3 regions of the Streptomyces sp. NPDC005794 genome follow, and region 1 is predicted to be linked to each of the others. Evidence: riboswitches for the same ligand, from Rfam matches in the RefSeq annotation. Region 1 holds a riboswitch; each other region holds the start of a gene.
What was found. A riboswitch is a leader RNA that binds a small molecule or an ion and turns the genes downstream of it on or off. The one in region 1 is predicted to bind cyclic di-AMP.
Positions count from the first base shown of each region.

Region 2: it holds a riboswitch for cyclic di-AMP, as region 1 does, so the genes downstream of both, ACFYQ5_RS29245 (M23 family metallopeptidase) here and ACFYQ5_RS03275 (C40 family peptidase) in region 1, are expected to answer to the same signal.
Region 3: it holds a riboswitch for cyclic di-AMP, as region 1 does, so the genes downstream of both, ACFYQ5_RS35775 (peptidoglycan DD-metalloendopeptidase family protein) here and ACFYQ5_RS03275 (C40 family peptidase) in region 1, are expected to answer to the same signal.

Region 1 is NZ_JBIAIN010000002.1:138,138-144,791, reverse strand. Features, by position in the region: gene ACFYQ5_RS03285 (ATP-dependent Clp protease proteolytic subunit) at 1-410, shown strand, start outside; gene ACFYQ5_RS03280 (hypothetical protein) at 418-726, shown strand; cyclic di-AMP (ydaO/yuaA leader) riboswitch at 1,068-1,264, shown strand; gene ACFYQ5_RS03275 (C40 family peptidase) at 1,268-1,738, shown strand; partial or broken gene ACFYQ5_RS03270 (LysE family translocator) at 1,758-2,051, opposite strand; gene ACFYQ5_RS03265 (8-amino-7-oxononanoate synthase) at 2,057-3,205, opposite strand; gene bioB (biotin synthase BioB) at 3,350-4,513, shown strand; gene ACFYQ5_RS03255 (adenosylmethionine--8-amino-7-oxononanoate transaminase) at 4,506-5,810, shown strand; gene bioD (dethiobiotin synthase) at 5,812-6,498, shown strand; gene ACFYQ5_RS03245 (class I SAM-dependent methyltransferase) at 6,575-6,654, shown strand, end outside.
Region 2 is NZ_JBIAIN010000021.1:134,741-149,803, reverse strand. Features, by position in the region: gene ACFYQ5_RS29275 (asparagine synthase-related protein) at 1-322, opposite strand, end outside; gene ACFYQ5_RS29270 (sporulation protein) at 1,257-2,777, shown strand; gene lhgO (L-2-hydroxyglutarate oxidase) at 2,939-4,195, shown strand; gene trmB (tRNA (guanosine(46)-N7)-methyltransferase TrmB) at 4,188-5,078, shown strand; gene ACFYQ5_RS29255 (PrsW family intramembrane metalloprotease) at 5,149-6,603, shown strand; gene ACFYQ5_RS29250 (aldo/keto reductase) at 6,608-7,552, opposite strand; gene ACFYQ5_RS29245 (M23 family metallopeptidase) at 7,695-8,735, opposite strand; cyclic di-AMP (ydaO/yuaA leader) riboswitch at 8,747-8,899, opposite strand; gene ACFYQ5_RS29240 (PP2C family protein-serine/threonine phosphatase) at 9,133-10,290, opposite strand; gene ACFYQ5_RS29235 (TipAS antibiotic-recognition domain-containing protein) at 10,424-10,621, opposite strand; tRNA gene ACFYQ5_RS29230 (tRNA-Met) at 10,753-10,826, opposite strand; gene ACFYQ5_RS29225 (FAD-binding oxidoreductase) at 11,262-12,647, shown strand; gene ACFYQ5_RS29220 (hypothetical protein) at 12,856-13,014, shown strand; gene ACFYQ5_RS29215 (hypothetical protein) at 13,117-13,338, shown strand; gene ACFYQ5_RS29210 (ABC transporter substrate-binding protein) at 13,408-14,748, opposite strand.
Region 3 is NZ_JBIAIN010000042.1:1,236-9,571, forward strand. Features, by position in the region: gene shc (squalene--hopene cyclase) at 1-943, shown strand, start outside; gene ACFYQ5_RS35740 (1-hydroxy-2-methyl-2-butenyl 4-diphosphate reductase) at 948-1,610, shown strand; gene hpnH (adenosyl-hopene transferase HpnH) at 1,617-2,636, shown strand; partial or broken gene ACFYQ5_RS35750 (transketolase C-terminal domain-containing protein) at 2,826-3,566, shown strand; gene ACFYQ5_RS35755 (aspartate aminotransferase family protein) at 3,563-4,957, shown strand; gene ACFYQ5_RS35760 (helix-turn-helix domain-containing protein) at 5,024-5,644, shown strand; gene ACFYQ5_RS35765 (DUF6126 family protein) at 5,723-5,896, shown strand; gene ACFYQ5_RS35770 (tyrosine-protein phosphatase) at 5,906-6,730, opposite strand; cyclic di-AMP (ydaO/yuaA leader) riboswitch at 7,145-7,303, shown strand; gene ACFYQ5_RS35775 (peptidoglycan DD-metalloendopeptidase family protein) at 7,307-8,212, shown strand.

The sequences.
Region 1 (6,654 bases):
CCTTCAACGCCATGACGGCGATCTACGACACCATGCACTTCCTCGCCTGCGAGGTGGAGACCTTCTGTCTCGGTCAGGCGGGTTCCAGTGCCGCGGTACTGCTCGCGGCCGGCGCGCCCGGACGCCGACATGCCCTGCCGGGCGCCCGGGTAGTCATTCAGCAACCCGCTCTGGACGAGCCGGTGCAGGGGCAGCCCTCCGATCTCGAGATCCAGGCCCGTGAGTTGGAGCGCGAGCGCGAGCTGCTCACGGCCATGCTGGCCCGTCACACGGGGCGCTCCACGCGGGAGATCAGCGCCGACATCGAACGGGACACCATCCTCGACGCCCCGGCCGCCCTGGCGTTCGGGCTGGTGGACCATGTCGTGGAGAACCGCACGCCGTCCCAGCCACCGCATCCCGCGAGGTGAACGCCCCATGCTCTCGCCCCAGTTCCCGCCACTTCCCGCGCTGACCCGCGCCGAGGCCGAGTTCATCGACCGCTACCTGGAGGCACTCGACCAGCTCGGCCGCATCAACCCCGCACGCGGCAGCGACACGTACGGGGCACTCCGGGCGGCCCAGGCTCTCGCGTCCCGGGCCGTCGCACTCCGCGACGCGCTCGTGTTGATGCACGAGCGGGGTGAGTCGCAGATCCACGCGGACACCCTGGCCAGGGCACTTCGACTGCTGGACGGAGAGCGTCGCGCCGGGCGGGTCGCCGTGCCTCCCGCACCGTCGAGTTGAGCGCGTCCACTGCCCGACTCGGGCTGCCGGTGCGGTTTTCGACGCCCCTTCACGACACGCCCGACAGGCCGATGAGTTTTCCTCGCTCGTTCGGCGTAGAAGCTCCCCCTGTCGAGGGACAGCCCAACTTGCGCACCGAGCGCGGACACTGAACGGAATGCATCGTTCCGCCCCTGGTACACGGCTGGTCCGGTGCAGCCGTCACGGCTCGGAGCCGGCCGCGTCCACCCGATCGGATCAGTCGTGACGACTCTCACATATGCCTACGTCAGCGAGGAAATCCGGCAGGTCGTGAGTAAAGATCCCTGGGACGACAAGCCCCCGCCACCACGGCGGGGCGGTCCGGGCGGACGCCGAGTCCTGCCGCTGCCCGGATGCCTGGTCGACAGGAATGGATCGGCAGGAGTGGAGGACCCGAGCACAACGGGCCGACCGGATATCCGGGCGGCCCTCGGGGTGAAGCCGCTTCGCGCGGCCGGGCAACTTCGCCAGCCCGAACCCGACAGGTCATCCTTCACAGGCGGCTGACGAAGGGTTGCGCATGACTGCGCAGGTTCATGTCCGCTCACTGTTCGCCCGGGCCGGCACGGCCTCGGTTCTGACATTCGCCGTAGGAACCACCATGCTGGCCCCGGGGTTCGTGAACGACGCCGAGGCCGCCGTCCATTCGACGAAGGCCCTCAAGATCGCAGCCTCGAAGAAGGGCGCTCCCTACAGCTGGGGCGCCACCGGCCCCCATCGGTTCGACTGCTCCGGGCTCACGCTCTACGCGTTCAAGAAGGCCGGCAAGAAACTCCCCCGCACGGCTCAGCAGCAGTACAACACGACCCGCCATATCTCCAGGTCGCAGCGGCAACGCGGCGACCTGGTCTTTTTCCACGCGGGCCGCAGTGTGTACCACGTCGGCATCTACGCCGGCAGTGGGAAGGTCTGGCACTCACCGAAGACCGGCGCCGTGGTCCGGCTGGAGAAGATCTGGTCCGGCAGCGTCTGGTACGGGAGGGTCCGCTGACAGCCTTCGTCGCCTGATCTCAGTGCAGGAGGGGCCCGGTCACCAGGAGGAGTCCCAGCGCGGTGAGCGCCGTGCCGCTGCCGCCCTCGATCGCACGGGCGGTACGCGGCCGGCGCAGCCACCGGCCCAGGCGGTCCACCAGCAGGGCCACGGCCGGGAACCAGACGAGGGCGAGCAGGACGACCAGCGACGCCAGCAGCAGCGTCCTGGGCAGAGGCGGCCTGCCGTCGGGGACGAACTGGGGCAGCAGGCTGAGGAAGAGCACGGGCGCCTTGGGGTTGAGGGCGTTGGTGAGGAAGCCCTGGCGCAGTGAGCAGGTCAGCTGACCGGCAGGGGCGCCGTCGCGAGGACCGTACGCACAGCTGTGGAGATCTGCTCCTGCGTCAGGTCCGCCCGGGCGGTCAGTCGCAGCCTGGAGATCCCGTCCGGCACCGACGGCGGCCGGAAGCACCCCACGGCGAGACCCGCCGCACGGCAGTCGGCGGCCCAGCGCACCGCCGACTCCGCCGAGGGCGCGCGGACCGACACGACGGCGGCGTCCGGCCGTACCGCGGTCAGTCCGGCCGCCGTCAGCCGGCCGTGCAGTTCCACGGCGACGGCCCCGGCCCTCGCCGCGCGTCCGGGTTCGCGGCGCAGCAGACGCAGGGCCCCCAGGGCCGCACCGACGGCGGCCGGGGCGAGACCGGTGTCGAAGATGAACGTACGGGCCGTGTTGACCAGGTGGCTGATGACCCGGGCGGGGCCAAGCACCGCTCCGCCCTGACTGCCGAGCGACTTGGAGAGGGTGAGGGTGGCGACGACGCCTTCGCCGCCCGCGAGTCCTGCGGCCTCGAGCGCGCCGCGTCCGCCCGTGCCCAGGACGCCCAGCCCATGGGCGTCGTCCACGAGGAGGGCTGCGCCCGCGTCGCGGCAGACGTCGGCGAGTGCGGCCAGCGGGGCGGCGTCGCCGTCCACCGAGAAGACGGAGTCGGTCACGGCAAGCGCCCGTCCGTCGTGCGTGTGGAGCACCTTGCACACGGCCTCGGGATCCGCGTGCGGCGCGACGGTGACGGCGGCCCGGGAGAGCCTGCAGCCGTCGACGATCGAGGCGTGGTTGCCGGCGTCGGACACGATCAGCGAGTCGTGTCCGGTGAGCGCCGTGAGTGCGGCGAGGTTGGCCGCGTAGCCGGAGGAGAACACCAGGGCGGCTTCGAAACCACAGAAAGCGGCGAGTTCGCGTTCGAGTTCCGCGTGCAGTGCGGTGGATCCGGTGACGAGCCGCGAGCCGGTGGCCCCCGCGCCCCATGTCCGTGCCGCCTCGGCCGCGGCTGCGGTGACCTCCGGGTTGCGGCTCAGCCCCAGGTAGTCGTTGCTCGCGAGGTCCAGCAGTTCCGTCGCGGCGGGCCGGGAGCGCAGCGTCCGGACGAGTCCGGCGTCGGTACGGCGCCGGGCCTCGTCGTCGATCCAGTCGAACGGGGCGTAGGACATGGGCGGGTCCCTTTTTGTAGGCAGCTCACAGACCCTAACCGGGCGCGCAACAGGCCAGGGTGTGGCAATACACACAGCATCGACCGACTCTGCTGTCCGGTTCCTCCTTGGCCGATGACGGTGCCGTACGTCAGGATCAAGGCCATGGACCTGCTGAACACGCTGGTGGAAAAGGGGCTGCGGCGCGAACTGCCGACCCGTGACGAAGCGCTCGCCGTGCTGGCGACCTCCGACGACGAACTGCTCGATGTGGTGGCCGCGGCCGGAAAGGTGCGCCGCCAGTGGTTCGGCCGGCGCGTCAAGCTCAACTATCTGGTGAACCTGAAGTCGGGTCTCTGCCCCGAGGACTGCTCGTACTGCTCGCAGCGGCTCGGCTCCAAGGCGGAGATCCTCAAGTACACCTGGCTGAAACCGGACGAGGCGAAGAAGGCCGCCGCCGCGGGGGTGGCCGGCGGTGCCAAGCGGGTGTGTCTGGTGGCCAGCGGCCGGGGACCGACCGACCGCGACGTCGACCGGGTGTCGCAGACGATCGAGGCCATCAAGGAGCAGCACGAGGACGTCGAGGTGTGTGCCTGCCTCGGTCTGCTCTCGGAGGGCCAGGCCGACCGTCTGAGGTCGGCGGGCGCCGACGCGTACAACCACAACCTCAACACCTCGGAGGGGACGTACGGGGACATCACGACCACGCACACGTACGCAGACCGGGTGGACACCGTGCAGCAGGCCCAGGCCGCCGGGCTCTCGGCGTGCTCCGGTCTGATCGCGGGCATGGGCGAGACCGACGCCGACCTGGTGGACGTGGTCTTCTCGCTGCGCGAGCTGGATCCGGACTCGGTGCCGGTGAACTTCCTGATTCCCATGGAGGGGACCCCGCTCGCGAAGGACTGGCACCTCACGCCGCAGCGGTGCCTGCGCATCCTGGCGATGGTCAGGTTCGTGTGCCCGGATGTCGAGGTCCGGCTCGCGGGCGGCCGTGAGGTCCATCTGCGTTCGATGCAGCCGCTCGCCCTGAACCTCGTCAACTCCATCTTCCTGGGTGACTATCTGACCAGTGAGGGCCAGTCCGGACAGACCGACCTCGACATGATCGCCGACGCGGGTTTCGAGGTGGAGGGAGCCGCCACGACGACGCTCCCCGAGCACCGTGCGCCGGCGGCCGGCGGCTGCGGCTCGCACGAGGGCGGCTGCGCTCCGTGCGGCGACACCGCCGAGGCCGCGCCGGAGCCGGCCGGCGCGCTGACAGCGCGTACGGATCTGGTGGCGGTACGCCGTCGCGGCGCCGGGACGGATCTCGCGCCCAATGCCTGATCCGCTCCGCCCCGCAGAACTCCGCGCCCTGGACCGGGCCCACGTCTGGCACCCCTACGGCCCGATGCCGGGCCGGCAGGAGCCGCTGGTCGTCGAGTCCGCGTCGGGGGTGCGTCTCCGGCTCGCCGAACCCGCTCAGGGTCAGCGCGAGTTGGTGGACGGAATGTCCTCCTGGTGGTCGGCGGTCCACGGCTACAACCATCCGGTGCTCAACGAGGCCGCTCGCGGCCAGCTGGACCGGATGAGCCACGTGATGTTCGGCGGGCTCACGCACGAGCCCGCCGTCCGGCTGGCGACCCGGCTGGTGGAGATCACTCCCGGTCCGCTGCAGCACGTCTTTCTCGCGGATTCGGGGTCGGTCTCCGTCGAGGTCGCGGTGAAGATGTGCCTGCAGTACTGGCGTTCGGCGGGGCGGCCGGCCAAGCACCGGCTGCTGACCTGGCGCGGCGGCTACCACGGGGACACCTGGCAGCCGATGTCGGTGTGCGACCCCGAGGGCGGGATGCACGAGCTGTGGTCGGGTTCCCTCCCTCGGCAGATCTTCGCGGACGCCCCTCCGGACGGCTTCGACGCCGAGCCGGACGAGGGCTACGCCAGGCATCTGCGCGAGCTGATAGCCGCCCATGCCGACGAGTTGGCAGCGGTGATCGTGGAGCCCGTGGTGCAGGGGGCGGGCGGGATGCGCTTCCACTCCCCCGCGTATCTGCGGGTGCTCCGCGAGGCGTGCGACGCCAACGACGTGCTGCTGGTGTTCGACGAGATCGCGACGGGGTTCGGCCGTACCGGGCAGTTGTTCGCGGCAGGGCACGCCGGGGTGTCACCGGATGTCATGTGCGTCGGCAAGGCGCTGACCGGCGGCTATCTGACGCTGGCTGCGACGCTGTGCACCTCGGAGGTGGCGCAGGGCATCTCGAGCGGGGACGTGCCGGTACTGGCGCACGGGCCGACGTTCATGGGCAATCCGCTCGCCTCGGCGGTGGCCTGCGCGTCCGTCGATCTGCTGCTGGGCCAGGACTGGGCGCTGGAGGTCGAGCGGATCGGTACGGGGCTGCGACAGGGGCTGACCGAGGCCGCCGGTGTGCCGGGCGTACGGGACGTCCGGGTGCTGGGCGCGATCGGCGTCGTGCAGCTCGATCACGAGGTGGACATGGCGGCCGCCACCCGGGCCGCGGTCCGCGAGGGCGTGTGGCTGCGTCCGTTCCGCGATCTCGTGTACACGATGCCGCCCTATGTGACCGGTGACGACGATGTGGCACGGATCTGCCGGGCCGTGTGCGCCGCGGCGAGGGAGGGCTGAGATGACGATCCTCGTGGTGACCGGTACGGGCACCGAGATCGGCAAGACGATCGTGACCGCGGCGGTGGCGGCCGCCTTCCGTGACCTCCGCGTCGCGGTCCTCAAGCCCGCCCAGACGGGTCTCGCCCCGGGTGAACCGGGGGACGCCGCCGAGGTGGCGCGACTGGCCGGCGCCCATGTGACAGCGGTCGAACTGGCCCGTTTCCCGGAACCGCTGGCGCCCGAGACAGCGGCACGCCGCGCCGGTCTCGCGCCCGTACGTCCGTACGAGATCGCCGAGGCCGCCCAGAAGCTGGCGACGGAGCACGACCTGGTCCTGGTCGAGGGCGCCGGCGGGCTGCTCGTCCGTTACGACGAGCAGGGGGCCACGCTCGCGGACGCCGCGCGGCTGATCGCGGCGCCCGTGCTGGTGGTGGCGCCCGCGGGCCTGGGGACCCTCAACGTCACCGCGCTGACGACGGAGGCGCTGCGGACGCGAGGACTCGCGTGCCCGGGAGTGGTGGTGGGGAGCATGCCCGGCGAACCTGATCTGGCGTCGCGGTGCAACATCGACGACCTGCCGGTCGCGGCGGGCGCCCCCCTGCTCGGCGCGGTGCCGGCCGGGGCGGGGGCCCTGGAACCGGCAGACTTCCGGGCGCGGGCGGCGAGTTGGCTGGCACCTGAGCTGGGCGGGAATCGTCCTGCCTGATGAGGGGCTGAGCAGGTCCGTACGGGGGAGAATTCAAGGGGAGCCGTATCCACGTGCCCTCCGAGGAGGCCCGATCATGCGACGGCGCAGCACACCTGTCCCCCGGGACGCCGTGCACCACCCGGTATTCGCCCGCTTCTACGCCCGGATGAGCGT
Region 2 (15,063 bases), on a different contig from region 1:
CCGTGTAACTGCCGGGCCAGGCGGTGAGATGGCGCAGCGCTCCGCCACGGGCGGCGAGCAGCCCGACGCGCAGTTGTTCGTCGGTGGCCCCGCAGCAGCCGAGGACGGCGAGGCGGGTGGTGGGCGCCCCCTCGGGGGTCGCGACCGTGATGATGCGGATCTCGTCGGGGCGCCAGTCGCCGACGGCCCAGAGCGGATCCGGGTCCCCCCACAGGAGTTGGGAGCCCACCGGATGTACGGTGCGCCCCTCCCCGTGGTGGCCGACAGCACCCACGGTGCCGAAGCTCGCGGCGATACTGCTCCACCCCACCAACCAACGCATCGCCGCCTCCACAGGCTGTGGACGAACCGGCGCTCCAGGACACGGGGGACGCCGTCGCGGGACATGCTGCCACGACAACGGCACCCGGGAGGGGGTACGGGCGGCGCACACCGGATACGCATGCGCCCCTGGCAAAAGCATGGCCACGGCTCTGTGGATCGTCCGCAACGGAATTGGATCTTCCGGGAGTTGCGGGGATCGGCCCCGGAAGCGGGCCCCGCCTCGGCCGGTCCACGGAACCGACGTAATCCGGCCATAGCCGGACGGCTTCGCGACGCACGCTCCGACCGGCACTATTCGGCCATTCTCCGATCGCCGGCGGAACCGCGCGTTTCGCCTGTGGAAGCCCGCCGATGGATCTCCCACGCGGCCCTCCCCCGGGCGCGGGCACACTCCCGCAGTCCCTCGGCGCGGAAAGGCCCGCCGAAGTGCGGCGACGTGCGGGCCGGCACAACCCCCCGGTGCGCCGGCCCGCACACCGCCTTCTCCGAACCCCGCCCGTGCGGCGCACAGTCCGGGAGGTGTTCGCCACCTCCCGGACCGGTTCGCCGCCCGCGGGGATTGGGGCGGCGGTCTCCCCCAGCCCACTGTGTCCAGTTCAGCGGGCCGACCCACGCAGGACCATCGAAGCGCTTGCACAACGGCCGGACCAGAGCGCACGGCCGGGCGCACGGCCACACATCAGGAGCACGATGCCCACGCCCCGCGCGGCACCGACAACATTCCCGCCATACGGAGGTCTGCCCCTTAACGGTGGGGATGCGGCGAACTACGCTGGGTTTACCGATGTTCTCAGCAGGGCGGCATATTCCACGGGGCTCAGCCAAATGCGTGTGCAGCCGGAGTGCCGGGGACAGTACCTGGGGAGAACACGGTACGAATGCCGCGCGCCTGACGGTGACGCGGCGGCCGTCTGTGTGTCGAGGGGTGACGCATGTCCAGGGAACAACGCGGGCCGAACGAGAAGCTCGGCACGGTTCTCGCCCTCGCGGGAATCAGCAACGCCGGGCTCGCCCGGCGGGTCAACGACCTCGGAGCGCAGCGCGGTCTGACACTTCGTTACGACAAGACCTCGGTGGCCCGGTGGGTCGCCAAGGGCATGGTGCCGCAGGGCGCGGCGCCTCATCTCATCGCGGCGGCGATAGGGGCCAAACTCGGCCGTCCTGTCCCGCTGCACGAGATCGGGCTCGCCGACGCCGATCCGGCGCCCGAGGTCGGTCTGGCCTTCCCCCGAGACGTGGGCGAGGCGGTCCGGTCGGCGACGGATCTCTACCGGCTGGATCTGGCGGGCCGCCGGGGCGGCGGGGGGATCTGGCAGTCGCTGGCGGGTTCCTTCGCGGTGAGCGCCTATGCGACCCCCGCGTCCCGCTGGCTCATAACCCCGGCCGATCCGTCGGTCGCACGGGACCCGACGGCCGCCCAGGCCGCGATCCTCGGCACGGAGGGCGCACCCGGGGCGCAGGGCGGGGTGCCCGTCCAGCCCGGCCCGGACACGGCGGGCGGTGGCGGTAGTGGTGGCGGCGTCGACGGCCTGCTGCTGCGTGTCGGGCACAACGACGTGGCCAAGCTGCGCGAGGCCGCCCAGGACGCACGCCGGTGGGACTCCAAGTACGGCGGCGGCGACTGGCGTTCCTCCATGGTCCCGGAGTGCTTACGGGTCGACGCCGCACCGCTCCTCCTGGGCTCGTACAGCGACGAGGTGGGCCGGGCTCTCTTCGGCGCCTCCGCCGAGCTGACCAGGCTCGCCGGGTGGATGGCCTTCGACACCGGCCAGCAGGAGGCCGCCCAGCGCTACTACATCCAGGCGCTGCGCCTGGCCCGAGCCGCCGCCGACGTACCGCTCGGCGGCTACGTCCTGGCATCGATGTCACTCCAGGCGACCTACCGTGGCTTCGCCGACGAGGGCGTGGACCTGGCGCAGGCCGCGGTCGAACGCAATCGCGGGCTCGCCACCGCACGGACCATGAGCTTCTTCCGGCTCGTGGAGGCGCGCGCCCACGCCAAGGCCGGCGACGCACCGGCCGCGGGGGCCGCGCTCAGGGCCGCCGAGAGCTGGCTGGAGCGCTCCCGGGCCGGTGACTCCGACCCGGCGTGGCTCGGCTTCTACTCGTACGACAGGTTCGCCGCCGACGCCGCCGAGTGCTACCGCGACCTCAAGGCGCCCCGCCAGGTCCGGCGCTTCACCGAGCAGGCCCTGTCGAAACCCACCGACGAGTTCGTCCGCTCCCACGGGCTGCGGCTCGTGGTGTCCGCGGTCGCCGAGCTGGAGTCGGGCAATCTCGACGCGGCCTGCGCGGCGGGGACGCGTGCGGTGGAGGTCGCGGGCCGCATCTCCTCGGCGCGCACCACCGAGTACGTCCGCGACCTGCTGCACCGCCTGGAGCCGTACGGGGACGAGCCCCGCGTGGCCGAGCTGAGGGAACGAGCGCGTCCGCTCCTCGTCGCCCCGGGCTGACCCGAACGGCGGGACGTCGCGGACGGGACCCGGGGCGAAGGCCACCGGTACGCCCCGGTTTCGCCGGGTCCGGGTGCGGGGTATCCCGGCACGCACACGCTCTCCCTGGTTTGAGCCCGTTGTCAGTGGGTCAGTGCACTATCGGGGTGGGAGGTGGCGTGATGGTGACGCACGCGGCGTACGACTGCGATGTGCTGGTGATCGGTGGCGGGATCGTCGGTCTGTCGACCGCGTACGCGATCACGCGCACCGCGCCCGGCACCCGGGTCACGGTGCTGGAGAAGGAGTGGGGCCCGGCCCTGCATCAGACGGGGCGCAACAGCGGGGTGATCCACAGCGGTATCTACTACCCGCCGGGCTCGCTCAAGGCGCGCTACGCGGTGCGGGGCGCCGCCGAGCTGGTGGACTTCTGCGCGGAGCACGGCATCGCCCACGCGGTGACGGGCAAGCTGATCGTCGCGACCGACAGCGGCGAGCTGCCCAGGCTGCACGCCCTGGTGCAGCGCGGCCGGGCGCACGGCCTGCCGGTCCGGGAGCTCGGCCCCGCCCAGATCGCGGAGTACGAACCGCGGGTGCGCGGCCTCGCGGCGATCCGGGTCGGGACGACGGGGGTGTGCGACTTCACCGCGGTGGCCGTCAGGTTCGCCACCGAGGTGTGCGCCTCGGGCGGGCAGATCCGTTACGGCGCGGAGGTCGTCGCCGTCGACCGGCGCCCGTGGGGTGTGGCGGTGCGCACGGCCGACGGCCAGGTGGTCAGGGCCCGTGTGCTGGTCAACTGCGCGGGGCTGCACAGCGACCGGGTGGCGCGGCTCGCGGGCGACGCCCCGGGGGCACGCATCGTGCCGTTCCGCGGGGAGTACTACGAGCTGACCAGGCCGGAGCTGGTGCGCGGGCTGGTCTATCCGGTACCGGACCCCGCGTTCCCCTTCCTCGGGGTGCATCTGACCCGGGGCGTCGACGGCACGGTCCACGTCGGTCCGAACGCCGTGCCGGCGCTGGCCCGTGAGGGATACGGCCGGACGGTCGTCCACCCGCGCGAGCTGGCCGCCACCCTGGCCTGGCCCGGTTCCTGGCGGATCGCCCGGCGGCACTGGCGGTACGGGGCGGGCGAGGTGCACCGGTCCCTGTCGAAGAGCGCGTTCACCCGGGCCGTCCAGCGACTGCTGCCGGAGGTGACGGAGGCCGATCTGCGGCCCTCCCCCGCCGGGGTCAGGGCCCAGGCGGTCCTCCGGGACGGCACGCTGGTGGACGACTTCCTGATCCGGGACGCCCCGCACACCGTGCACGTGCTGAACGCCCCGTCTCCCGCGGCGACCGCTTCCCTGCCCATCGGGAGGGAGGTGGCGCGACGGGCCCTGCTGCGGGCCGGGGCGACGGGCTGGACGCCTCCCGCCGTAGAATCGGGTCATTGTGTCTGAGCCTGTGAACCCCACCCCAGAGACTCCCGGCCCCGCCCCGGAAACACCCGGCCCCGCCCCGGAGACTCCCGGCCCCGCCCTGGAAACACCCGGCCTCGCGGACGCGGACGACGCGGCAGCGAGGCGCGCCGCCTCCTTCGAGCGCCAGCGCAGGCTGCGCCAGGAGCCCCGCTTCCCCGGAGGCCCGGCCGCCGATCCGGCGGGCTCGCACCACGAGCGCCGGATCCGCAGCTTCCAGCCCCGCCGCAGCCGGGTGACCACCGGCCAGGAGGACGCCCTCCAGCGGTTGTGGCCCACCTGGGGCCTGGACATCGACGGCCGCGGCGTCCTCGATCTCCGCACGCTCTTCGACGGCCTCCCGGTGATCCTGGAGATCGGCTTCGGCATGGGCGAGGCGACGGCGCAGATGGCGGCCGACGACCCGACCACCGGAATCCTGGCCGTCGATGTGCACACCCCCGGGCAGGGCAATCTGCTCGGTCTCGCGGAACGGGCGGGGGTGTCCAACGTCCGTGTCGCCAACGGTGACGCGATCATCCTGCTCCGCGAGATGCTGGAGCCGGCCGCCCTGGACGGGCTCCGGGTGTACTTCCCCGACCCCTGGCCCAAGAAGCGGCACCACAAGCGGCGGCTGATCCAGCCGGAGTTCCTCGACCTGGTGGCGCAGCGGCTGAAGCCGGGCGCTGTCGTCCACTGCGCGACGGACTGGGAGCCGTACGCGGAGCAGATGCTGGAAGTCCTCACGGCACACCCCCTGTTCGAGAACACCCAGGCGGACGGCGGCTACGCGCCCCGGCCGCCGTTCCGGCCACTGACCCGCTTCGAGGGCCAGGGCCTGGACAAGGGGCACGTCGTGCACGACGTGCTGTTCACCCGTCTCTGACCGGCCACGCCCCGCCACCCCGCCCGACGCGGCATGGCCAGGTGTCAGTCCCCCTCGTTAGGGTCGTCGGGTGTACCAGGGGTTCGTGCAGCACCAGCAGCCGGACGTCCCGGTTCTCGAGGAGCAGCGGCTCGACGAGTTCCTGGGCGCCGTCCCGGAGCGAGGCCAGTGGCGTTACCGGCCCCGCATCGTCGGCATGGTCTGGCGCAGCAAGGCGTTCCGCGCCGGAGCGGTGATCACGGTGCTCGCACTCTGCGGCCTGGTGATCCTGGCCCTGGTGCGCCGGCAGACGGGGCCTGAGGGCTTCCTGGTGGGGCTGGGCCTGGCCGTACTGCCCGTGCCGCTGCTGATGGCGGCGTTCCGCTGGCTCGACCGGGTCGAGCCGGGTCCGTGGCGGAATCTGCTGTTCGCCTTCTCCTGGGGCGCGTGCGCCGCCGCGCTCGTGGCGATCATCGCCAACTCCTTCGCGACCCGGTGGATAGCGACGGCCACCGCGGACCCGGCGAGCGCCGACACCCTCGGAGCCACGGTCGTCGCCCCGGTCGTCGAGGAGACAGCGAAGGCCGCCGCGGTCCTGTTGATCTTCCTCTTCCGCAGACGGCAGTTCGGCGGGATCGTCGACGGCATCGTGGTCGCCGGATTCACCGCGACCGGCTTCGCCTTCACCGAGAACATCCTCTATCTGGGCAATGCCTTCGGCGAGGACCAGCAGCAGGGGACCACGGGCTTCGTCTCCGTGACGGCGGGGACGTTCTTCGTCCGCGTGGTGATGTCGCCGTTCGCGCACCCCCTGTTCACGGTGCTCTCCGGCATCGGCTTCGGCATCGCGGCGCTCGGCGGCGCGCGCCACCGGGTGCGCCGGATCGTCCTGCCGCTGCTCGGGCTCGTCCTCGCCATGGGCATGCACGCCCTGTGGAACGGCTCGTCGTCCTTCGGACCGTACGGCTTCTACGCGGTGTACGGCGCGTTCATGGTGCCGGCCTTCGGCCTGGTGACCTGGCTGGCGATCTGGTCGCGCCAGCGGGAGCTGCGCACCCTCTCCACCGAGCTGCCGGTGTACGCGGCGGCCGGCTGGCTGGCTCCCGCCGAGCCCCTCGCGCTGGCCTCGATGCGGGCACGGGGCATGGCCCGCGACATGGCCAGGCACTGGAACAGCCACCCGGACCGCGCCCGGGGCAGGGCCGCGGCCCGCGCCGTCGCTGAGTACGAGTCGTTCGCGACGTCCCTGGCCATGCTGCGCCGGAGGGCCCGCCACGACGGCCCGGGAGCGGACTTCGCCGTCCGCGAGCAGGAGTTGCTGCATCACCTCTGGCACCGCCGGGACATCGCGGGCCCGGCCCTGACCTACGCGGCCCACGCGACGGGCCGGCTGCGCGCCCACCGGCCGCCCTCGCCGCCCCCGTTCCCCCGGCAGTTCCCTCACGGCGGGCCGCCTCAGCAGCACCTCCCCGCACCGCACCGGCACTACGGCGGCTACAACCCGTACCTGGAGAACGGCGGCAGGCACCGCGCACCGCCGGGTTAGGACGTCAGGCGGATGCCTCGGTCAGCTCCGCCACCTGCTGCCCGGTCAGCTTCAGGTCACCGACCGCCACCAGCGCCGGCAGCTGTTCGACGGTACGCGCGGAGGCGATCGGCGCGGTCACGGTCGGCCGGGCGGCCAGCCAGGCGAGGGCGACCGTGGCGATCTCGGCGTCGTGCTCCTGGGCGATCCTGTCGAGCGCGGCGAGCACCTTGCGGCCGCGCTCGGTCTCCAGGTGCTTGCCCGCGCCCTCGGCCCGTGCGCTCTCGACGGCCGCCCCCGGCCGGTACTTGCCGGTGAGGAAGCCCGAGGCGAGCGCGAAGTAGGGGACCGCTGCGAGACCGGCACCGGCCGCCGTGTCCTGGAGCGCGCCCTCGTAGGTGTCGCGCGAGACGAGGTTGTAGTGCGGCTGCAGGGCGACGTAGCGGGCCAGGCCCTCGCGCTCGGAGAAGTCCAGCGAGGCCTGGAGCCGCTCGGGGCTGATGTTGGAGGCGGCGATCTCCCGCACCGTGCCGGCCTTCACCAACTGGTCGAGGGCGGTGATGATCTCCTCGACCGGGACGTTCTCGTCGTCGAAGTGCGTGTAGTAGAGGTCGATGTGGTCGGTGCCGAGACGGCGCAGCGACGCCTCGGCCGCCTCCTTGACGGTGGTGGGCGAGAGCCCCTTGTACGCGGGGTGGGCGCCGACCTTGGTGGCGATGACGACATCGTCGCGGCGGGCACGGGCCTTCAGCCACTTGCCGATGAGGGTCTCCGACTCACCGCCCTCGTTGCCCGGGGCCCAGGCCGAATAGGAGTCGGCCGTGTCGATGAAGTTGCCGCCGGCCGCCACGTACGCGTCGAGGACGGCGAAGGTCCGGTCCTCGTCGGCCGTCCAGCCGAAGACGTTGCCGCCGAGAGCGAGGGGGAAGACCTGAAGGCTCGAAGAACCGAGTGGGCGCAGAGTTGTCATACCCAAGAACAACCGGTCGCCGCAGGCGACTATTCCGGTTCACGGGACGGCGGCCGGAAGGCGGCGGGTTCCCGGCCCCGGTCGGACCGGCGGCCCTGACGTCGGGGGGTCGTGCGTCAGGGCCGCCGGGGTTCCGAGGGGATCAGATCGTGAGGCCCTTGCCGCGCAGCCAGCTCATCGGGTCGATGCCCGAGCCGTCCGCGGTGTGGATCTCCAGGTGCAGGTGTGCGCCGGTCACATTGCCGGTCGCGCCGACGCGGCCGATGGTCTCGCCGGTGGTGACCTTCTGGCCGGCGGTCACGCCCATCGAGGACTGGTGGCAGTACCAGACCTCGGTGCCGTCGTCGAGCTCCAGGACCGTGCGGTAGCCGTACGAACCGGAGTAGCCGGCCGACTTCACCGTGCCGCTGTGGACGGCCTTGACCGGGGTACCGGTCGGGGCCGCGAAGTCCAGCCCGGTGTGGTGGCCGGAGGACCACATCGAACCGGCCTGACCGAAGGTCGAGCTGATGTAGTACGAGGAGGTCGGGACGGCGTAGCTGGCGGCGAGCTTGGCGAGGCGCTCGGCCTCCGCCTTCTTCTTCGCCGCTTCCTCCGCCGCCTTCTTCTTCGCGGCGACCTCGGCCTCGGCGTCGCTCTGCTGCTTCGCGGCCTGGGCCGCGGCCGCCTCGAGCGCCGCCTGCTCCTCCGCGGCCTTCGCCTCGGCGTCGGCTCCGGCCTGCTGCTGCTCGGCCTGCTGGAGGATGCGGGCGCGCAGCGCCTCGCCGGCGTCGGTGGTGCCCTGCTCGGCCTCGGTGGCGGTGATGCCCGCAGTGGTGAGCGGGGAGGACGCGGCGACCGTCTCGTGGTCCGAGTCGGAGTCGCCGGACATGAACGCACCCACGCCGGGAAGGGACTTGGCGTCGGGGAGATTGTCCGCGATGGAATCGGGAAGAGAGATGGAGACCGGCGGCTTGCTCTGAGCGGTGGCCATGCCACCCGCTCCGACGGCCGCGATGACCCCGACGCCGAGGACGGTGGAGCTACGGGCGAGGCCGCGCTGCTTGGCTACGCGATGCCGGCCGCGTACGGGACGGATGGACTCCTCGGTGGGGTTCCATTCCTCCCACGTCCTGTCCTCATCACCGAGGCTTCCGGTCCTGAAGGATGACGGTGCCTCGGGGGCAGGCTGGTTGGACGCCACGTGGGCGCACTCCTTTCCTTCCTTCTCGCCTACCGGGTTAGCTGACGGGTTCGGAGCAGGAAGGTCTCCTACGGGCCCCTTCGTCTCTCACGAGACGCAGGTGTCCGATTCACCCCATGTAGGTGGTTCCCCGGTTCCCTTGCGGAATTCGGCGCTGCGCACGGTGCCGCCTCTTGCGACGACAGGTACAACCGCGCTGCGTTATCGAACGTTAATAGACACCCGGGTCCGATTCCAAGCTGTTCCCACAGTTCATTCGCCGCTGCGGCCTGGACTTTCGGGTGTCAATCGGGCGCAAACGGGCGACTTGAGTACCCCTCACCCATGCGGCAGTTTCTGACGGTGCGTCAAATGTTATGCGGAGCGGGGTCTTTCGACTACCGACGGTCGCGACCGGTCATTCACTGTCCCGCCGCACGATCTTCACCGTCGTCCGCCGCTCCTGCTGCCCCCGCGCGGGACGCCCGACCGCGAGGAGCGCCAGGTCGTCCGTCGACCGGCCGCCGGTGTGCAGCCGTACGTCGTCGGTGAGCGCGGACAGCAGTTCCTCGGGCCCCGGGAAGAGCCGGCCGCGCAGCCGGTCCGCCGGATCGTAGAAGGCACCCTTCGCGTCCCGCGCCTCGGAAAGCCCGTCGGTGAACGCCAGGAACATCGCACCGGCCGGCAGCGACCACTCGTCCGACCGGTCCGGCCACACGTCCAGCCCCATCCCGAGCGGCAGCGCGGGCACGGTCGGCGACACTACGTCCAGCGCCCCGTCCGCATGCAGCACGAGCGGCTCGGGATGACCGCGGTTGACGACCCGCATCGTGTCGGATCCGGCCGGGATCTCCGCGAGGACAGCGGTGACGAACCCCTCCATGGAGTCGAGCCCGCCCCGCCGCGAGTTCTCACGGGCCAGCGCCCGTTCCAGCCGCTGGACCACCCCCTCCAGCGACAGCTCCTGTTCCGCGGCCTCCCGGAACGCCCCGATCACGACGGCCACCGCCGCCACGGCGTCCAGCCCCTTGCCCCGTACGTCACCGAGGACCAGGCGCACCCCGTACGGAGTGTTCGCGACGGCGTACAGGTCGCCGCCGACGAACTCGTCCGCCTGCGCCGCCTCGTACCGCGCGGCGACCAGCAGCCCGCCGATCCGGTCCTCGGGCGTCGGGAGCACCGCGCGCATCGCCGTCTCCGCGATGACCCTGGCAGAGGCCAGTTGCTCGTTCCCGCGACGTACGACGCGGTTGATGACGAGGGAGAGCACGGCGACGGTGACCAGGGTCAGCAGGTCGGTGACCGGCACGACGTCGGTGAGCAGGCCGTCCCAGACGCGGATGGCGAGCACGACGAGGATCGAGATGACCGCGACCCGCACCGTGCCGGCCAGCGAGAAGAACGGGGCGGCGATCAGCGGGGCGGCCGCGAAGAGCGGGACGGCGGTGACCGCCGACGGCGTCACGAGATCGAGGATCACTCCGGCGCAGATCATCAGGGCGGGCAGCACGCGCACGAACTGACGGGCACGGGCGTTCCCGGCAGCCCTCCCTCGCCGTCCGTCCCGCTTCCCCACCTGTGCACTCCTGCCCGGTCCACCCACGGCTGCGGACGGTACCGCGCCCCACCCAGGCTGGCCGGAGCCGCGCCGAGCGGCGACTCGTCATCGGCCAAAGGGAGGAGTGCGCCGGAGCCCCGGCCGCAAAGGGTCAGTCGAAGAGCCGGTGCTGCGCGTAGATCGTCAGTGCATCCCGTACGAAGACGGCTGTTCCGTCTCCCCGCCGATCGTAGTTCCTTCCGAAGCGCGGATCGGCGACGTACATCTCGCCGGTGCCGGTCACATACGAACGGGTGACCTCCATGGTCGCCGAGAGCCACGCGCAGTGCCGTCGCGCGATGTCCCGCACCTTCGCCGCCGGCGCCGAAGCCGGCCGCCCTCGCCTCCCCGTAGTCCCGTGCGGCTCGGCGCGAGAAGACCGGATGACGGCATACGACAGAGGCCCGGATCCTCGAAAGGATCCGGGCCTCTGTCTTTTAGTAGCGGGGACAGGATTTGAACCTGCGACCTCTGGGTTATGAGCCCAGCGAGCTACCGAGCTGCTCCACCCCGCGCCGTTGTGATTGCAACTCTACGCCATCCGGGAGGGTGCTCCGACCACATGGGGCGGCCGCACCCCACCACCCCTCGCCACCGGGGGACCTCCCGGCCCGACGCAATGCGCCAACAGAGCCTGTACACCGCGTAGTTGCCAAGAACAGTGGCGCCCCCAAGGGTGTTTCCGCACCCCTCGATCCTGCGTATCGCCGGTGCGGAGGGCCAAGGGGCGCGGCAGCCGGCTCAGGAGAACGCCTCAGCCCACCGCAGGGACGGCGCTCCGCGATTGCGCCGTATCCGGAGCAGCGGGACGCTGGAGGGACAAGCCTTTCGGTGTTCGGTCCCGTCTGCCCGGCATCCTTCGGGTGCCGGTGTCGGCTGCCCAGCAGCCTCACCCGATGCGGGGGGGGGTGGCCAGGGGAGGCCGGGCGCACGCGCGTCAGGAGATGGTCATGGACGGCGCCCTGCTCGAAACGATGAGAACCGCTCTGCGCGGCCCGGTCATCGGCCCGGACGACCCGGGGTACGGCCGGGCCCGCACGGTCTACAACGCCATGATCGACAAGAGGCCGGCGGCCGTGGTCGAGTGCCGCGACTCGGCGGACGTCATGGCGGCCGTCGACTTCGTCCGCGAACACGGCCTGGACGTGGCCGTCCGGGGCGGCGGGCACAGCGGCCCCGGACTCGGCCTCAGCGACGACGCCGTCACGATCGACCTCTCGCCCATGCGCGGCGTGCGGGTCGACCCGGCCACCCAGACCGCTCAGGCCGACGGCGGGGCGACGCTGGGCGATTTCGACCACGCCACCCACGCGTTCGGCCTCGCCACCCCGGCGGGGATCATGTCCACGACCGGCATCGGCGGTCTCACCCTCGGCGGCGGTCACGGCTACCTCACCCGCAAGTACGGCCTCTCGGTGGACAATCTGGTCTCCGCGGACGTGGTCCTGGCCGACGGCAGCTTCGTCGCCACGAACCCGAGCGAGCACCCGGACCTGTTCTGGGCGCTGCGCGGCGGCGGCGGAAACTTCGGCATCGTCACGTCGTTCGACTTCGAGCTGCACCCCGTGGACACGGTGGGGGTCGCCATCACCGTGTGGCCCCTGGAACTCCTCCACGACGTCATGCGCTGGTACCGCGACTTCCTGCCGCAGGCGCCGGACGACCTGTACGGCTTCTTCGCCTCGCTGACCGTCCCGCCCGGTCCGCCCTTCCCCGAGGAGATCCACGGGCGGAAGATGTGCGGTGTCGTCTGGTCCTCGACGGCGGACCCCGAAGCCCTGGGCGAGACCCTCGCCGTGGTGAACGAGCCGGGGACGCCCGCCTTCCACTTCACCGCGCCGATGCCCTACCCCGCCCTGCAGTCCATGTTCGACACCCTGCTGCCGACCGGTCTGCAGTGGTACTGGCGCGGCGACTTCTTCGACCGGATCACGGACGACGCCATCGACGTGCACGCCTCCTTCGCGGAGAAGCTCCCCAGCGGCCTGTCGACCATGCACCTGTACCCGGTCGACGGGGCCGCGGGCCGTGTCGGTCCCGACGACACGGCCTGGGCCTACCGCGACGCGCTCTGGTCCGGTGTCATCGCCGGCATCGACCCCGAACCGGCCCACGCGGCGGCACTGCGGGAGTGGGCCGTCGGTTACTGGGACGCGCTGCACCCGCACTCCATGGGCGGCGGCTACGTGAACTTCCTCGGTACCGGCGAGTCCCAGGACCGCGTCCGGGCGACCTACCGCGGTCATTACGACCGGCTCGCGGAGGCCAAGCGGGCCTACGACCCGCACAACCTCTTCCACGCAAACCAGAACATCGAGCCCGCACCGCCGCACTGACCGTCACGCCTGGCTCGCAATACCGGTGGAAAGCCGTGCTGGGAGGGTTACAGTCTGCATGCACCGCATGATGATTCCGGACGCCCCCGGAGCGGCGCGGCACCGGTAGCGGCACCTCGTAGCCCTACCGGTCGGGACCAGTCCGGGATGAACCGCAGCGACTCGGTCACAGGGCTCTCACCGCACACCTACGTACAGGACACCTGAGATGACCGACATGCCTGCCCGCACGACCCAGCGGCACTCCGACGGCGCGTCCGCGACCGCGACCGCCGACCCGGGCACCACGGCGCCCCGGCCCACGCCGCAGTACGCGAACCTGTTCATCGAGCCCGATCTGCCGCCGGTCACGGACGAACCCGAATGACCGGGTGTCCCCTGCCCGGCCCCCGAGTGACCGGCCCCTGGTGAACGGACCTCGGTGACCGGCCTTCAGTGACCGGCCCGGCCGCACGGTCGTTGATCGACCATGCGCATCCGAATCGGTGTGGTCGTCCTCGCAGTGGTCCTGCTGATCGCCGCGTACATCTCGAACATCCCGTCCGAGGCCGAGACCGAGGCGGCCTGCCGGAAGGCCCTCGACAACACGTCGACGTGGACCGACCGGCCGGACATCTGCCTGGACGTGTCCGCGGAGACCTATCGGACGTTCCTCCTGATGTACGAGCTGAGGGAAGAGGGCCTGGACTGAGAAGAGGGCCTGGACCGGCCCTGCCCACGGGACGTGACGGTGGACAGGCGTACCTGACCGAGCGGTGGCTCAGCCCTGCTGTTCCTTCCACTCCGCCTGGGCCTCGTCGAGGTTCTCGGCGAGCGTGTCCAGGAAGTCCTTGGCGCTCGTCTTGCCGAGCAGCACCTTCTGGAAGCCCGATTCGCTGTCGGCCTTGGACAGGGTGTTCCAGTCCGGCAGGTAGTAGGGCAGCTGCACGATCTTGGTGTCGCCGGAGAACAGCGCCTCGGCACCGAGCTTGGTGGTCTCGGCCTTGTCGAGCCAGGGGTCCTCGGCGGCTTCCTTGTTGGCCGGAATCAGGCCCGCGGACTCGCTGAACTTGGAGTTCGAGGCGTGGGACGCGGCGAACTCGATGAACTTCCAGGCCGCCGCCTTGTTCTCGGACGACTTGAGCAGACCGAGGCCGGAGACCGGGTTGGAGACCATCACCCGGGTGCCGTCGGCCAGTTCGGGCTGCGGGATACCACGGAACTTGTCGACGCCGAGCGAGCTCACGTGGTCCTGGTAGGAGCCGAGGTTGTGGTTGAGCATCGCGATGCTGCCGGAGTCGAACTGGGCGACCATCTTCGTGAAGTCGTTGTTGAGGTCGGCCTCCGGGGTGGCCTTCTTGTACAGACCGACGTACTTCTCCAGCGCCGCGACGTTCTTCGGGTCGTTGACCGTGGTCTTCGTCTCGGAGGCGTCCCAGAAGGAGTCGATGCCCGACTGCCCGTACATCGAGTCCAGCGCCTGGGCGATGGAGCCCGGGCCGCCGCGGATCGTGTAGCCGAACTGGTTCTTCTGCTTGTCCGTCAACTTCGCGGCGGCCTTGTAGAACTCGTCCCACGTGTCCGGCTCGCCCAGCCCGGCCTTCTCGAACAGGTCGGTGCGGTAGTAGAGGACACCGTTGGTGGCGGAGATCGGCACCGTGTACGTCGCGTCCCGGCCGGCCGCGCTCCGTACGTTCTCGATCATCGCCTCGTTGAGCTTGCCCTTGAGGGAACTCCCCTCGATCCGGTCGTCCAACGGATCCAGCGCGTCCTGCGCGGTGATCCCGGCGACCATCGCGGCACCCACACCACCGACGTCCGGCAGCCCGCCGCCCTGGATGGCGGTGTCGTACTTGGACTGCGCCTCGGTGGAGGCGATGCCCACGTACTGCACGTCGATGTCCGGGTTCGCCTTCTCGAAGTCGGCGATGATCTCCTTCCAGATCGCCGTACGGACGCCGCCGTTCTCGTCCCAGAACACGATCTTCCCGGTGCCCGAGCCCTCGGCACCCTTCGCACCGGTGACGCCGCTGCCGTCGTCACCGCAGGCGGTGGCGGTGAGGGCCAGGGCGGAGACCAGGGATATCGCGGCGGCTAGACGGCTGTTGCGGGGCTTGATCATGGTCGGCTCTCTTCTCTGCGTGCTCACCTGCGCGGCGTCGGCCAACGGGCCGCCGCAGCGTGAAGTCGTGGGGGAATTGCGGGGCCCCAGCTCTCATATCGCGTCTGATATATGACATACGAAGGGCAACGCGAAGAACGTAAGTCGGCCCACTCCCACGGTCAATGCCCGTGCAGCAGAAATATCTGAAGCCCCCGGTGGCAGCGGTCAGGCTTCGGCCGCGACCGTGCCCGGGGCGGTGGAGCCCGCCTCGTCGCCGTGTCCGCCATCTGCCGGCGGAAGACCTGACATCCCGACCCCTATTGCACTGTGCAC
Region 3 (8,336 bases), on a different contig from region 1:
GAGCCCCGACCATCCGGCGCTGGTGAGAGCGGCCGACTGGATGCTCGGCGAGGAGATCGTGCGGCCCGGCGACTGGTCCGTACGCAAACCCGAACTGGCCCCGGGTGGCTGGGCGTTCGAGTTCCACAACAACAACTACCCGGATATCGACGATACCGCCGAAGTCGTCCTGGCGCTGCGCCGTGTCCGCCACCCCGACCCCGCGAGGGTCGAGGCGGCCATCGACCGCGGCGTGCGCTGGAACCTCGGTATGCAGTCGCGCAACGGTGCCTGGGGAGCCTTCGACGCGGACAACACCAGCCCGTTCCCCAACCGGCTGCCGTTCTGCGACTTCGGCGAGGTCATCGACCCGCCGTCGGCCGATGTCACCGGACATGTGGTGGAGATGCTGGCTATCGAAGGCTGGGCGCGTCACCCCCGCACCCGCCGGGGCGTCGAGTGGCTGCTCGCCGAACAGGAGCCGAGCGGCGCCTGGTTCGGCCGGTGGGGCGTCAACTACATCTACGGGACGGGCTCCGTGGTGCCCGCGCTGATCGCGGCCGGGCTGCCCCCGGCCCACCCCTCGGTGCGGCGGGCCGTCGACTGGCTGAAGTCCGTCCAGAACGACGACGGCGGCTGGGGCGAGGACCTGCGCTCCTACCGTGAGGAGAAGTGGATCGGCCACGGCAGCTCGACCGCCTCCCAGACGGCCTGGGCGCTCCTCGCGCTCCTGGCCGCCGGCGAGCGGGACACCAGATCGGTGGAGCGCGGTGTCGGCTGGCTGGCGGAGACCCAGCAGGCCGACGGCTCCTGGGACGAGCCGCATTTCACCGGGACCGGTTTCCCGTGGGACTTCTCCATCAACTACCACCTGTACCGGCAGGTCTTCCCCCTCACCGCACTCGGCCGGTACGTGTACGGCGACCCCTTCGCCACCGCTGCCGGAACCGGCAAGGGAGCCTGAGCCGATGGGTGGTGCACAGGAGCCGCCCGGTCCCACCACGCCGCTGCTCATCGCCTGCGCGCTCGGCATCGAGCGCTTCGCCCTCCGCACCGGACGGAGTGGCGGCGGCGTCCCGGGCCCCGGCCCGGTGAGCATCATCAGGTCGGGGATGGGCCCCCGGGCGGCGGAGAACGCCGTCCGGGTCGCGCTGGGACAGCAGGGGGCCGGCGGCACCGCGGTGATCGCCTCCGGCTTCTGCGCCGGGCTGGAACCCGGCATGCACCCGGGTGATCTCGTGGTGGCCGAGGAGACCCGGGACGCCGGCGGCACCACGGCCTGCACCGGCACCGGCCTGCTGGTCGACGCACTGGTCAGGGCGGTACCGGGGCGTACGGTCCACACCGGTCCGCTGAACGGCTCCGGACACGTCGTACGGGGGCCGGAGCGGGCCGGGCTCCGGGCCACCGGTGCCATCGCGGTGGACATGGAGTCCGCCGCCACCCTCCGCACCGCCGTACGGACGGGGCCACGCCCCGTTGCCGCCGTACGGGTGGTCGTGGATGCTCCAGAGCATGAGCTCGTCCGTATCGGCACGGTCCGCGGTGGAATATCGGCATTCCGCGTCCTCCGTGCCGTCCTTCCGGCTTTTCATGAATGGCACCGTTCTTTGCTGCTCCCCAGGAGGTGAGCCCAGATGGCCATGCCGCTCCGTCAGTCCATCAAGGTTGCGACGTATCTCTTCGAACAGAAGCTCCGCAGGCGGGAGAAGTTCCCGCTGATCGTCGAGCTGGAGCCCTTGTTCGCCTGCAACCTGGCGTGCGAGGGCTGCGGGAAGATCCAGCACCCGGCCGGAGTGCTCAAGCAGCGCATGCCGGTCGCGCAGGCGGTCGGGGCGGTGCTGGAATCAGGTGCCCCGATGGTCTCCATCGCCGGCGGCGAGCCGCTGATGCACCCGCAGATCGACGAGATCGTGCGCCAGCTGGTGGCGAAGAGGAAGTACGTCTTCCTCTGCACCAACGCCATGCTGATGCGCAAGAAGCTCGACAAATTCACCCCGTCGCCCTACTTCGCCTTCGCCGTGCACATCGACGGGCTGCGGGAGCGGCACGACGAGTCGGTCGCCAAGGAAGGCGTCTTCGACGAAGCGGTGGAGGCGATGAAGGAGGCCAAGCGACGTGGTTTCCGCGTGACGACCAACTCGACCTTCTTCAACACCGACACCCCGCAGACGGTCATCGAGGTACTCAACTTCCTCAATGACGAGATGAAGGTCGACGAGATGATGATCTCGCCCGCCTACGCCTACGAGAAGGCCCCCGACCAGGAGCACTTCCTGGGTGTCGAGCAGACCCGCGAGCTGTTCAAGAAGGCCTTCGCGGGCGGCAACCGGAGCCGCTGGAGGCTCAACCACTCCCCGCTCTTCCTGGACTTCCTGGAGGGCAAGGCCGACTTCTCCTGCACGGCCTGGGCGATCCCCAACTACTCGCTCTTCGGCTGGCAGCGGCCCTGTTACCTGATGAGCGACGGGTACGTCCCCACCTACCGGGAGCTCATCGAGGACACCGACTGGGACAAGTACGGCCGCGGCAAGGACCCGCGCTGCGCCAACTGCATGGCGCACTGCGGGTACGAGCCCACCGCGGTGCTCGCCACCATGGGATCCCTGAAGGAATCCCTGCGAGCGGCCCGGGAGACCATCGGAGGGAACCGCTGATGCCGTGAGCGCGGGTCCGGAGGGCAGGAGGAGGCCGGAACCCCGCCGGGGTTCCGGCCGTGACCGCGAGCCGAGAACAGGACCAGGGAGAGGGGCCCGGGCGTGACGCTGCTGGAATCCATCAAGGGGCCGCCGGATCTCAAGGCACTGAGCCCACCGGAACTCGGTGAACTCGCCGAGGAGATCAGGACCTTCCTCGTCCGGGCCTTCGACCAGGTGCTGATGGACGTCGCCCTGCACAGGTGCGGGGTGACGTTCGTCCTGGACCGGGCCGGTGTCACCGGAGTGGACGGCCCCTCGCACAACGGCGTGTGGGACATGTCCGTGCTCCAGGTCGTCCCGGGACTCCGGATCGCCGCTCCGCGCGACGCCGACCGGCTGCGCGAGGAACTGCGCGAGGCCCTCGACGTCGACGACGCGCCGACGGTGATCCGGTTCCCCAAGGAGTCGGTGGGGGAGCCGGTCCCTGCCATCGGGACGGTCGGCGGGATGGACGTCCTGCACCGGGCACCGGACCCCGATGTCCTGCTGGTGGCCGTAGGAGTACTCGCTCCGCTCTGTCTGCGGGCCGCGGACCTGCTCGCCGGAGCCGGAATCCGCTGCACCGTCGTCGACCCGCGGTGGGTCAAACCGGTCGACGAGCAGCTGCCCGCGCTCGCCGCGCGGCACGGGCTGGTGGCGGTCGTCGAGGACAACAGCAGAGCGGGCGGAGTCGGCTGGGCCGTCGGACAGGCGCTGCGGGACGCCGGCGTCGACGTACCGCTGCGGACGTTCGGAATCCCCGAGAGGTTTCTCGCGCACGCCGGGCGCGGTGAGGTACTCGCAGAGATCGGGCTCACGCCGGTGGAGATCGCCGGACGCGTCAGCGCGGCGCTGGAGCGCCGCGCTGACGCGGGAAAGCGGACCACGCCGAAGGAGAACGGGGCATGAAGGACGAACAGCCGGGCTTCGATCTGGCGCGGCTCCTCGCGGAACGAGGTGCCGAACGCTACGAGCTGCACACCCGGCACCTCAACCACCAGCTGCCGCGGATGCTCCACACCCTCGGTTTCGACAAGGTCTACGAGCGGGCGGAGGGCGCGCACTTCTGGGACGCGGAGGGCAACGACTACCTCGACATGCTCGCCGGCTTCGGCGTGATGGGGCTCGGCAGGCACCACCCCGTCGTACGCCGGGCGCTCCACGACGTCCTGGACGCCTCGCTCGCGGACCTCACCCGCTTCGACTGCCAGCCGCTGCCCGGGCTGCTGGCCGAGAAGCTGCTGGCGCACAGCCCGCACCTGGACCGGGTGTTCTTCGGCAACAGCGGCACGGAGGCGGTCGAGACCGCCCTGAAGTTCGCCCGGTACGCGACCGGCAAGCCGCGGATCCTCTACTGCGACCACGCCTTCCACGGGCTGACGACCGGCTCGCTCTCCGTCAACGGCGAGAAGGGCTTCCGGGAGGGCTTCGCGCCCCTCCTGCCCGACACGGCCATCACACTCGGCGACCTCGACGCGCTGCGGCGCGAACTGAAGCGCGGTGATGTGGCCGGGCTGGTCGTGGAGCCGATCCAGGGCAAGGGCGTCCACGCCTCACCACCCGGCTTCCTGCGGGAGGCACAGGAGCTGCTGCACCGGCACAAGGCCGTGCTCATCGCCGACGAGGTGCAGACCGGGCTCGGACGGACCGGCGACTTCTACGCGTACCAGCACGAGGAGGGCGTCGAACCCGATCTGCTCTGCGTCGCCAAGGCGCTCTCGGGCGGGTACGTCCCGGTCGGCGCGACGCTCGGCAAGGACTGGATCTTCAAGCGTGTCTACTCGTCCATGGACCGGGTCCTCGTCCATTCCGCCAGCTTCGGATCCAACGCCCAGGCCATGGCGGCCGGCCTCGCCGTCCTCGCCGTGATGGAGCAGGAGGAGACCGTCGCGAACGCCCGTCGCACCGGTGATCTGCTGCGGGAACGGCTCGCCGCGCTCGTCGGCCGCTACGAGCTGCTGCACGAGGTGCGCGGGCGCGGGCTGATGATCGGGATCGAGTTCGGCCGCCCGTCGTCCCTCAAGCTGCGCAGCCGCTGGACGATGCTGCAGGCGGCCCGCAAGGGTCTCTTCGCGCAGATGGTGGTGGTGCCGCTGCTGCAGAAGCACCGGATCCTCACCCAGGTCTCCGGTGACCACATGGAGGTGATCAAGCTGATTCCGCCGCTGGTCATCGGAGAACCGGAGGTCGACCGCTTCGTGACCGCCTTCACCGCCGTCATGGACGACGCGCACAGTGGGGGCGGGCTGATGTGGGACTTCGGCAGAACACTGGTGAAGCAGGCCGTCGCCAACCGCTGAGAACCGCGACTTTGCCTCTGAGGCAAATTATTTGCCTCGGAGGAAAGGTTTTGGCCCAATGGAGGTATGAATCCTCCTGACGGTGGGGTGGTCGACGAGATCCCCGGGATCGCGCCACGCCTGCGCGACCTGCGCCGTAATCGTGGCCTCACCCTGGAGGCCGCGGCCGGCCGGGCCGGGCTCTCCCCGGCTCACCTCTCCCGTCTCGAGACGGGCCGGCGGCAGCCTTCGCTGCCGATGCTGCTCGGCCTTGCCCGTGTCTACGGTACGACCGTATCCGAGCTCCTGGGCGAGATGCCGCCCGAACGTGACGCGATCGTCCGCGGAGGCCCGCTCGACGGCACGCCGGGAGGCGCCGGGGCCGGTGGCTGGCTCTACCGGCAGGCGGGCGGATCGGGCCGTGCCATGCAGGCGCTGCGCGTCCGCGTCCCGTACGGGACCGAGGGCGATCTCGTACGCGTCCACCCTGGGGAGGAGTGGCTGTACGTCCTCGACGGCCGGCTGCGCGTCGTGCTCGGGGAGACCGTGCACGACCTCGATCCGGGGGACAGCGCGCACTTCGACTCGCTGACCCCGCACCGGATCGCGGCACTCGACACCGGCGGGGCGCGCCTGCTCTTCGTCCACACGCTGTTGCAGAGCCCGGCCGCCGAGCTGTGCCTGGGCAACGGGGTCCACCGGCTCTGAGCCCGCACGCCCCCACGCGGCGTCCCTACCGGGCGTCCCTTCGTCACCCCGGCCGTGCGGCCGGAAGAGAGGACTGTCATGTCCGATTCGGAGTACTACGACCCGCTCACCCCGCGCAGGCCGAAGAGTGCGGACGCCCAGGAGCGGCGGATGCCTCGCGGTGTCGTGATCCGGCTCTTCGCCTACCTGGTGGCCGGACACGTCATCGCGGCCTTCCTCTTCCTCCTCTTCACCGTGGCCGGTAAGGGCTGAGCCCAGGCGTCACGCGCCCTCGACGAGGCGCTCACGCAGTTTCGCGCGGGTCTCGTGGCTGATCTTCAGCCCTTCGAGGAGGTAGCGGTCCGTGCTGCCCCATATCTCCTCGATCGTGGCGAACGCCGCGTCGAGGTATTCGGCGTGCGCACCGAAAAGCGGATTGAGCAGCTCCATCACCTCGTCGGACATTCCTGCCGACGAGGTGTCGCTGCGCCGCACCCTGTAGCGCCGGTGCGCGTCGTTCGACTTGAGGTAGTCGGCCTCGATGGCCTCCCTCTCGACGCCGACCGCGAGCAGCGAGACCGCGATCGACAGCCCCGCCCGGTCCTTGCCCGCCGCACAGTGCATCAGGGCCGGCACGCTGTCCTCGGCCAGCGCGTGCAGGACGCGGCTGTGCTCGGCGGTGCGGTCCCTGATGATCGAGCGGTACGAGGCGACCATACGCTCCGTTCCCTTGCCGTCGGCCAGGATCGAGCGGAGCTGCTGGATGTTCCCGTCGCGCACCAGCCGCCAGAACTCCGCGCCGTCGGCGGGATCGGAGAGGGGAATGCTGACATTCCGGACGCCGGGCAGCTCCACGTCGTGACCGTCGAGCTTGTGGTCGGCGGCGTTGCGGAAGTCGAAGACCGTGTGCAGGCCGAGCCCGGCGAGGAAGGCGGTGTCGGCCTCGTCGGCGTGGGCGAGATGGCCGCTGCGGTAGAGGCGCCCGTAGCGGACGGTGCGGCCGTCCGTGGTCGGGAGCCCGCCGACGTCACGGAAGTTGCGGACACCTGTCAGGTTCACATCCGTCGGGTCGGGGCCGGCCGGCGGGACCTCTGGCAGCTGCGTCACAAGGGCTCCTGGAGTGTCGGGCGTCGGCGCCGCTCGCCGACGGGGCACGCCCGCGACGATACGACATGGCCGCATCGGGCAACCGTCCGTGGTGCTGTGGCATCGGCCCGTCCGGTGAGGCGCCGTCCATGCCATGTCCGTATTGGTGTATTTAGCGGAACATGCCCTGCTTGTGCGGGAGATGGGCTGGCGCAGGTGAGCGGAATCATATCCGTGACGGTGTGTGGTGAAGATCCCGAGGGGTATTCCGGACGCCGCGCGGAAAGCCAAGATCCGTAATCCACGGAGTGTGACGGGAATTCCGTGCCGGAAATGAAGCGTGGATTCCGGTTCGCAATACACGGCTTGTTCGCCGCGTCCCGGCTCGCTTACGGTCACGGTCAATCCGGACGGAACGCCTCATCCTGCCGCCGCCCGGAATCCGCACCGACTCACGTGTGGCAGGAGCGGGGGAACCAGGTAGGCCGCCGGCCGGAGGGATCCGGTACGGCTCGGGGTTAAGCCGCGCACCGCGCGGCCGGGCATCTCCAGTCCGAACCCGACAGCTCACCTCGCAGGCGCCGGAGAGGAATTCCCATGCCCGCAAAAGGCAAGCACCGTCGTGTGAAGTCCGGCCCGATCGCCCGAGGCGTCCTTGCCGCAGGGACCGGCGGCGCCGTTCTCGCCCTCCCGCTGATCGGCGCCACCGGCGCCCATGCCGCCGAGCAGTCCGCTCCGGCCGCCCAGAGCGCCCCGGCCTCGGCGGCGAAGAGCTCCCCGAAGACCTACTCCGTGGTCTCCGGGGACTACCTGGCGAAGATCGCGGCCGACAAGAAGGTCAAGGGCGGCTGGCAGAAGCTGTACCAGGACAACCGCGATGTCGTCGGCGAGAACCCGAGCCTGATCCTCCCGGGCATGAAGCTGACTCTCGGCGCCAAGACGTCCGGCTCCGCCGAGAAGTCCACCGAGTCCGCGCCCTCCGAGGCCGCCGCCCCGTCGACGCCCAAGGCCGCCGCTCCGGCCGAGAAGCCGGCCGCCGCCACCGAGGAGACGGCCGCGAAGACCGCCGACTCCGGTGCGTCGGAGAGCGACAGCTCCGGCTGGGCCGCCCCCGTCGAGAGTCCCAACGTCACCACCCAGTACCGCGCCTCCGGCGCCAGCTGGTCCAGCGGCTACCACACGGGCTCCGACTTCCAGGCGGCCTCCGGAACCAGCGTCCGGTCCATCGGCCCGGGCACCGTGGTCTCCGCCGGATGGGGCGGCTCGTACGGCAACGAGGTCGTCATCCAGCACAGCGACGGCATGTACTCCCAGTACGCCCACCTGTCCTCGCTCGAGGTCTCGGCCGGCCAGACCGTCACCGGCGGCCAGCAGCTCGGCCTCTCGGGCTCCACCGGCAACTCCACCGGCCCGCACCTCCACTTCGAGGTCCGGACCGGCCCGAGCTACGGCTCGGACGTCGACCCGATCGCCTACCTGCGGTCGCACGGCGTCTCCATCTGAGACACACCACCTGAGGGTGGGGAGAGGGGGGGGGGGGGGCGGGGCCCCCCCCCCCCCCCCAAAACCCCCCCCAAAAAAAAAAAAAACGGGGTTTTTGTAAACCACCCAAAAAACCAAAAAAAAG